2 regions of the Alistipes intestinihominis genome follow, and region 1 is predicted to be linked to the other one. Evidence: riboswitches for the same ligand, from Rfam matches in the RefSeq annotation. Region 1 holds a riboswitch; the other holds the start of a gene.

Region 1 (4,136 bases):
GATGAAGTCGATGTATTTGAGGTTGGCGGCGCTGCCGTCCGCATTCACTGCGTTGGAGATTCTGAAATAGTTTTTGCGCTGGTCGCCGTCGGAAATCTCTCCCGTGGCCTGGTCGTTGCCTGCGTTGTCGGCGTATCCCCAGTCGTAGGGGCGATTGAAGTAGTCGCCTGTGATCGGATGGCGCGTCGTGTTGGCGGCCAGCCGCGTGCCGTAGAGCGTGTACTTCTCGGCGTCGATCCATCCCGGGTAGTAGCTCTCTTGTGTGTGGCTGCTGTTCCGTTCGACTTTGCCCGCGTTGCCGCGGTTGTCTTTCCATTGGATGTCCGTGCCGGCGCTCTTCGGGCGGTAGTAGGTCATGGCGTAGGACGTGAGCGTTTCCGGTTTGCCGTATTCCGAACCTTTGAGCTCGTACCACTCGTCGTCGGGAAGCCCGTTGCCGTTAGTGTCCTGCATGACCCACACGATGCCCGGTTCGGACGACTGGGCGAACTGGTTGCCCGTGATCGAAAAGTCGTCGCCGCCCTTGTTTTCGATGCTGTGGTCGAATCCCACGACGATATATCCGCCCCAGGCCCCCAGCGACACATAGTAGTTCTTTTTCTCCTCGGCGTTTTGCCGGAGCAGTTCCTGAGCTTTGGATGCGGCCGCTTCCGCCGAAGTGATGTCTTTGAAACCGCCTTCGTTGATGAACTGCCCCGGAGCCGGAGTGTATTCGTAGACCTTGTCCGAGAACCGCCCGGTTCCGCCGGTACGCTTGTGCGACATTTCGTCGTCGCAGCAGGTCACCGCGACGGAGGCTGTCGCAGTCTGGCCGTCGTCGTCGGTGATTTTCACAGCGACCGTATAATCGCCTTTCGCCGCCGATTTGAAGCCGTAAACGGCTCCGTCGCCTTCGGCGGCGACCGGTTTTCCGTCCACCGTCCATTCGAATGTCGGATTGTGGAAATGTTCGAGGACGGGACGCAGGTAGAGCGTGCGGTCCCGCGATACGTTCCGGGTATCTGCCTTGCCGAACCGGAGGGAGGGCGCCGGGAAAACGGCTGTCACCGTGAAACGCTCCACGACCCGGACGGTGACGCTCGCTTCGTCTTCTCCGTCTTCGTTTTCGGCGCGCAGGGTCAGCTGATAGTCGCGCAAGTCGCTCTGTTTGAACGTGTAGGTCGCATCGGTTCCGGCCTTTTCACCGTCGAGCGTCCATTCGAAAGTCGCTCCGTCGCCGTTGGCGATCGTGGGGGCGATGACGGTTTCGCGTCCGGCTTCCACCTCCATCACCCGGTCGTCGCCGACGGGGAACGAGATCTCCGGGGGCAGCAGCCGGTTCACCTCGATGCGCAGCTCCTCTTCGGCTTTGCCGTTCGGGGTTTCGACGCGGAAGACGAGGAAATAGATGCCCGCTTCCCGGGCCTCGAACGTGAAAGTCGGTCCGGAGCCGGCCGGTTCGTCGTCGAGAATCCATGCGTAGACGGCGCCTTCGGCATTCTCGACCGTCGGGGCGATCGTCACCGATTTGCCGACCTTCACCGGATAAATGCCGTCGGGATTGTCCAGCGTGATGACGGGTTTGGGTCCGCCGTCCGTGATTACGTCGTCCTTGTTGCAGGAGGCGAGCAGCGCCAGGAGGAGGACTGCCGTTGAAAAACAGAGATTCCGGATCATATAGCTTGCCATTTTTTAGTCGTATGCACCGGACTCCGGACGGTGAAATCGACTGGACGGAAAAGTCGTATGACGAAGCTGCCGTTCGATCTCTGCCCGAAACCCGCGGGTGCGAATCCTTGTCAAGGCAGGTCTTCTGACTCGTCCCTGTTGCCGCGCCTTCCCGGCTTTCGGCCAGTGGCATAGCGTGCGGCAACCGTCGTCTCCCGCGAGGGGAGGGGACTTACAGCAGCAGGTACTGTTCCGGATTCTCACCGGATTCCCTTTTCATCGGGCGGGGTGCGTGCGATCCCCGTTCCGAAACCTTGCGGGACAAAGATACGAGAAAATCCGGAAAAAGCCGTGCGGGGTGCGGTTTTTTCCGGATTTTGTCCTGCGGACAGGGCGGCTACCACATGTAGAGCACCATGTCGCCCGGGTCGAGCGTCAGCGTGCGCTGGTCGTTCGAGGCCGGCTGCACGGAGCCGTCCTTGCGAATGCGGCGCACGTGCTCCTGCGTGCCGACATTGAGGTAGCACTTTTCGTTGATGTCGGTGTTGACCGCCATCATGAAATGGTAGCCGTGGTTCTCGAAGAACGAAATGCACGCCGTGTTGGTTTCGCGGCCCACCGACAGTTCGGTGATCTCGGCAGGGAGCTTGTCCAGGGCGCGGGTGTCCAGCGGCAGCGGGGTGCCGATGTGGTAGACGCCCGTTACTTTGTTGTCCAGGAAGACCCACGACAGTTTCTGGATCTCGTCGAGCACCGATTTCACGATGTCGTAGGTCTCGGTGCGGGTGCCGTCCTCGGCGATCGGCCCGTTGCGGTATTTCCAGAGTTCGGGATTCTCTACCGTCGGGGTCCAGTAAGTGAAGCATTGGAGCACCTGCGTGCCGTAGGCGAGGTTGCTGTAAGCCTGTAGGCGCAGGTCGTCCACCGTCGGCTGCGGGTAGCTGGTGTGGGGAACGGTGAGCATGAAGCTCCAGAAATCCATTCCCGAACGGAGCGCGCGGTCGCGGACGATTTCGAGACACTGATACCATTCGCCGAGGATCTGCCGCGGGCTGTCCGCGATGTTCGGGTCCTTGATGATCGGGTATTTGTCGAACGAGAGGAACGTGATTTCGGGAACCTCGGCCATGTAGCGGTCGATGTACTCGTTGTAGTCCTTCACGCCGAGGGCCGCATAATGTTCGGGGCCGCCTGTGGGGAAGATGTTCGCATAGCAGATGTGCTCGCGGTCCACGTGCCGGATGTCGGACATCATTTTGGACATGTTTGCGAACTGCGTCGGATGGGGTTCGTCCATGACGAAGTATCCGGCCAGCGCGGGATGGTCTTTCAGCCGGGTTACGGCGTCGAGACGCTTGCTCTCCGTATAGAGTTCGTCGCACTCTACGATGAGCTTGATACCGGTTTCGGCGGCGTAGTCGAGACATTTGAGTGCCGTTTCGACGTTGCCCATGCGCGAGTAGTTGAGCGTGATGCCCATCTGCTCGGCTTCGCGGAAACGTTCGACGCTGGCGTGAGAGGCGCGCACGCCGTGCCATGCCACCACGGGAATCTTCTCTGCGGCGGGGATTTGCGAGGGGTAGTTTTGCGATTTGCCGCCGTCGTCGTCCTTGCAGCCGGTGAAGGCTGCGAGCGATCCGGCGAGCAGTGCGGTCATGAGGAACTGTTTCATGGTTGAATCGGGGTATTGTCGGATTAATACTTGAATATATAGCGGTAGCGGAAACGGTCGCCCGGAGCCGAATCGCCGTCGCGCATGCACTCGCGGATGTCACCGTCGGTCACGGCGTTGTCGATCCATTTGAAATCGACCGTGAAGTTGCGCACGTCGGCGATGCCGAGCTCCCGGAGCGGGACGGCGATCTCCATCCGGTTGCCCGACACGGCATAGTCGATCGTCGCAGCCTCCTCCCAGTCCCAGCCTCCCTTCGAACGTTGGAGCGTGGTTCGGGTGTCATCCGTGACCTTGTTGTTAACGACCCATTGGAATCCTTCCCAGGCTGGCGCCGTGCTGCCTTTCACCGAAATGAAGAGCCGCATCCAGTTGCGCCCGGTGCGGGGCGTGATCGGATCGGCGGTCTCCACGTAGAAGAAGAGCGATTTGCAGTCGGTGGCCACTTTGGCGTAGCAGATGTCGTTGCGGCCGGTGTCGTTCGTGAGACTGAGGTTCTTGTAGCCGAAGCCCCAGTGGTTGCGTGCCCGGGTGTCGTCCGTGTAATCCTTGTAGCGGGTTCCGAGGGTCTCCCAGTCGTCGAATTTGCCGTCGATGGCGATCTTGTGGACTTCATTCACCGGCTCGACCGCAGCGACGCCCTTGTAACGGCGCACGTAGTCGGTCATGTAGTAATAGTAAACGTCTGTGAAATCGTCGGCACAGGGTTCGATGTCGCGGCTGAATTCGTGGTTGTAGCAGTCTACGAAATAGCTTTCGCCGGCTTTGATCGTCTTGCCCATGAATTGTTGAGGGCCTGTGCTGATCTGCCGCTGGG
Region 2 (4,136 bases), on a different contig from region 1:
AGGTGGTCGATGTATTTGCGGCCGTGGAGCCGGAACTTGTCGATGACGTTCAGCGACTCGTCCTCCACGACGTAGAAATAGGAGTTGTAACAGTCGCGCGGCACCGCGTATCCGTCCTCGCGGTCCCATTTGGCGTGCTTTACGCCGACGTTCTCCGCCGGGATCATTTCGCAGTTGAACATCAGCTCTTTGGTGCGGTATTTCCGGTTGTAGCGCTCGATCAGCCCCAGTACCTCCTGCACGAACGCCGCGTATTCGTCGTTGTCGTTGATCGGAATGCCCAGAAACTCCGCGGCCTCGACCAGCCCGTTGACGCCGATGGTCAGATACTGGCGCGAAAGGTTGATGTAACCCGCGTCGAACAGCGGCAGCATGCCTTTGGCTTTCAGTTCTTTGAGATTCTCGTTGTAGGCTGTCTGCACCTTGTGCACCAGGTCCACGACCTCTTCCAGATATTTCAGGTAGTGCATGCCGTTCTTCGCGGCGTACTGGATGCAGCGGTTCAGGTTGATCGTCAGCACGCTTTTCGAACCGGTCGAGACGCCGCCGGCGCCCAGCGTGTAGCTGAATCCGTTGTCCTGAATCTCGTTCCGCAGGCGGCAACACGACGACAGCGAATCGGCGTTGTCGCTGATGTAGGTGAAGAACGAGTGCCCCGCGGCGTACATCTCGGCCGTGATGTCGCCCCACTCCTTGTCCATCACGTCGCCGTCCTTGGTGAGCAGCGCCATCGTCTCCACGGGGAAGGTCAGCACGGTCTTCGTCCGCTCCTTGTTGAACCACGTCATGAACCGCTTCTGCAACCACGACAGCGACTCCCAGTGGGGTTTCGAACCGTCCGGGAAAACGAACTCCCCGAAGAGCGACTCGAAATAGTAGCGGTCGTAGTAGGCGACGTTCCAGAACACGGCCTGGAAGTTGCGCGCTCCGGTCGGCTGGTTGATCGAGTAGACGATCTGCTCGAAACAGTCGGTGATCATCTTGTCGATCGTGCGGTGCTTTTTCGAGAGGTCCACCACTTCGTCGGCGCGCTTGTAGTAGTCCTCGCCGTACTCCTGTTCGATGAAGTAGTTCATGTACATCAGGAATTCGGGCGTGGCGCAGGCCCCCGAGAGCATCGACGACACGATGAAGACCATGTTGACGAATCCGCCGCAGAATGATTTGAGGTTCGTCGGGCGCGTCGAGTTGCCGCCGACCGACAGCGTGCCGTTCAGCAGCCACGGATACATCGTGATCGAGGCGCAGTAGTTGGCCATCGAGGTTTCGTCGTTCTTGTAGATGAAATGATCTTTCAGCAGGCGCAGATACTTGTCCGACAGCTCCTTGCCGTACATCTCCTTGATCCGGTCCGTGAGCAGGCGGCGGTTCAGGCGGATGAAGTTCTGCTTCGGCAGCTCGCCGATCAGCGTGGCGATGTTCTTGTTTTCGACGTTGGCGTTGGCGTCGTATTTCGAACCCGTAGCGGGGTTCTTGGCGTCGCAGTAGTCGGTCAGGAAGCGCAGCTTGTCGCGCTCTTCGCGGTCTTCGGAGTGCTTCTGGCGGTAGAGCATGTAGCTCTTGGCCACGGCGAAATAGCGCTCGGCCATCAGGGCCACCTCGACCTGGTTCTGAATCTCCTCGACCGACATGCCGTCGGACACGTGTACGCGGCTCAGCACCGACGTGAGGTCATCGTCGGTGGCGTATCCGCCGACCGAAAGGAACGCCTTGCTGATGGCGCGTTTGATCTTCTCGACCGAGAACGGCGCACGTTTGCCGTCGCGCTTGATGATGTAAAGTTCTGAAATACCCATATTCTTCTGAAATCCGTTATGTGTTTCATCCGTGCGGAAAGACGCTCCGCCCCTCTCCGCGCACGGCGGACAGGCCCGTCGGGTCTTCCTGAATGTCGTTTCGTAAAATCTTGTTCGGGTATCGCCCTATATCCCGAAGGCTGGTACCTTTTCCGGCAAGGCAGGTCTTCTGACTCGCTCCGTCCGCACGCCTTCCCGCCCTTGCGGACAGTGGCTCAGAGAGTGTGCGGACCGTTATGGAGCTTACAGCTACGGGAATAGTCCCTGATTTTCACAGGAGTTCCCTTTTGATCCCATGCCGGTTGCGACCGGCGGAGAACCTTGCACGGAAACAAATGTAGACATAGTTCCCCGACGGGCAAACGTCCTCCGCCATTTTTCTTCAACAAATTGTGAACAAAAAACGCGGATCGGCGTTGCAACCGCTTCCGGACGGGATTCGGACTGCGAAAACGAAAAACGCCCGCAGACCTCTCGATCCGCGGGCGTTTTCGTCGTCCGGACTCCCCTATCGGTAGATCTCGTTCAGCAGGCGCGCCAGGCGGTGTCCGCCGCGCAGGAACTGCTTCTCGATGACGGGCGTGTATTTGAAAATGTAGTCGTACTCGATCTTCGTGCCCTCGGGGCTCGAAGCATAGATCTCCTTGCAGATTTCATGCGTCTCCTTCGCCCAGTCGGCGGGCTCTCCGGCCGTGATCCCGGCTTTTTCCTCGTCGGTCAGCCGGTCGATCTGCTCCTTCCACTCGGTGTAGCTCCAGTTGTGAGCCGCTTCGGGCAGATTCGTGTCCCAGACCGAATGCAGGTTGGTTTCGCGGTTGAAGAACCGCACCGGACGCTGGTTGCCGCCCAGGTCGCTCAGACGCCCCAGGTGCATCGGGCAGTGCATGTCCCCTACCAGATGGATCAGCATTTTGAGATTCAGCGCCTCTTCGTCGGGGGCGAGTTTTCCCGATTTGAGTTTTTCGGTGATCTCGGTCACGGCTTTCAGCACGTCGCCATCGGGATTCTCGGGCATGCTTTCGATCGTTTCGCCCTCGTCCACATTGCGGTAGTGCCAGGTCTTCGAATAGGCGTATTCGGGCCAGTGGCTGGCGAAATCGAGCCAGTTGGCGAAGTAGACGGGAGAGTAGCCTCCCAACACTTTGTGAACCTTCTCGGCCGCTTCGGGTGTCAGGTGGCATTCGGCGATGTAAGCCGTAACGTCGTGCCCCTTCTGTCCCCATGCGGAGGCGCCGCGGGCGAAGAGCAGGCACATGCCTAAAAGCAGGTAGTTTTTCATGGATTCGGCGGGTGTTGCAGTTTCTGTACGCGTTATTAGTGGTTCATCGTGGCGAGGAACTCCTCGTTGGAATCCGTGAGGCTCATCTGTTTTTGCAGGAACTCCATGGCCTCCACGGGGGTCATGTCCGAAAGGTATTTGCGCAGCACCCACGTGCGGTTCATCACGTCGCGCGGCAGCAGCAGGTCTTCGCGGCGGGTTCCCGAGGCGATAACGTCCACGGCCGGGTAGACGCGCTTGTTGGAGAGTTTGCGGTCGAGCTGCAACTCCATGTTGCCCGTGCCCTTGAACTCCTCGAAGATCACTTCGTCCATCTTCGAACCGGTGTCGATCAGCGCCGTGGCGATGATCGTCAGCGAACCTTTCTCCTCCGTGTTGCGGGCCGCGCCGAAGAACCGCTTGGGTTTGTGCAGGGCGTTGGCATCGACACCTCCCGAGAGCACCTTGCCCGAAGCGGGCTGCACCGAGTTGTAGGCGCGTGCCAGACGGGTGATCGAGTCGAGGAAGATCACCACGTCGTGACCGCTTTCGACCATGCGCTTGGCCTTGTCGAGCACCATTTCGGCCACTTTCACGTGGCGCGAAGCCTGTTCGTCGAATGTAGAGGCCACGACTTCGGCCTTCACGTTGCGGGCCATCTCGGTCACCTCCTCGGGGCGCTCGTCGATCAGCAGGACGATCATGTAGACTTCGGGATGGTTGTCGGCGATGGCGTTGGCGATTGATTGCAGAAGCATCGTCTTACCCGTTTTGGGCTGGGCGACGATCAGCGCGCGCTGGCCTTTGCCGATGGGCGAAAAGAGGTCCACGATGCGGGTGGACATGTTGTTGTGGCCGTTGCCCGTGAGGCAGAATTTCTCGCTGGGGAACAACGGCGTCATGTATTCGAACTGCACGCGGTCGCGGATGTACTCGGGTTTGAGTCCGTTGATCTCGTTCACGCGTACCAGCGGGAAATATTTCTCGCCCTCCTTCGGGGGACGGATCGCGCCGTTCACCGTGTCGCCGGGTTTGAGTCCGAAGAGTTTGATCTGCGACGGGGAAACGTAGATGTCGTCGGG

What was found. Region 1 has a riboswitch for cobalamin ahead of WMO46_RS06760 (PKD-like domain-containing protein). Riboswitches for the same ligand answer to the same signal wherever they lie in the genome.
Region 2: linked by a shared signal. The riboswitch ahead of nrdD (anaerobic ribonucleoside-triphosphate reductase) and the one ahead of WMO46_RS06760 (PKD-like domain-containing protein) in region 1 are both predicted to bind cobalamin.

Annotation. Positions count from the first base shown of each region.
Region 1 is NZ_JBBMFL010000006.1:43,524-47,659, reverse strand. Features, by position in the region: gene WMO46_RS06760 (PKD-like domain-containing protein) at 1-1,656, opposite strand, end outside; cobalamin riboswitch at 1,766-1,977, opposite strand; gene WMO46_RS06755 (hypothetical protein) at 2,045-3,319, opposite strand; gene WMO46_RS06750 (glycoside hydrolase family 71/99 protein) at 3,343-4,136, opposite strand, start outside.
Region 2 is NZ_JBBMFL010000027.1:12,920-17,055, reverse strand. Features, by position in the region: gene nrdD (anaerobic ribonucleoside-triphosphate reductase) at 1-1,796, opposite strand, end outside; cobalamin riboswitch at 1,939-2,135, opposite strand; gene WMO46_RS15020 (S1/P1 nuclease) at 2,305-3,075, opposite strand; gene rho (transcription termination factor Rho) at 3,111-4,136, opposite strand, start outside.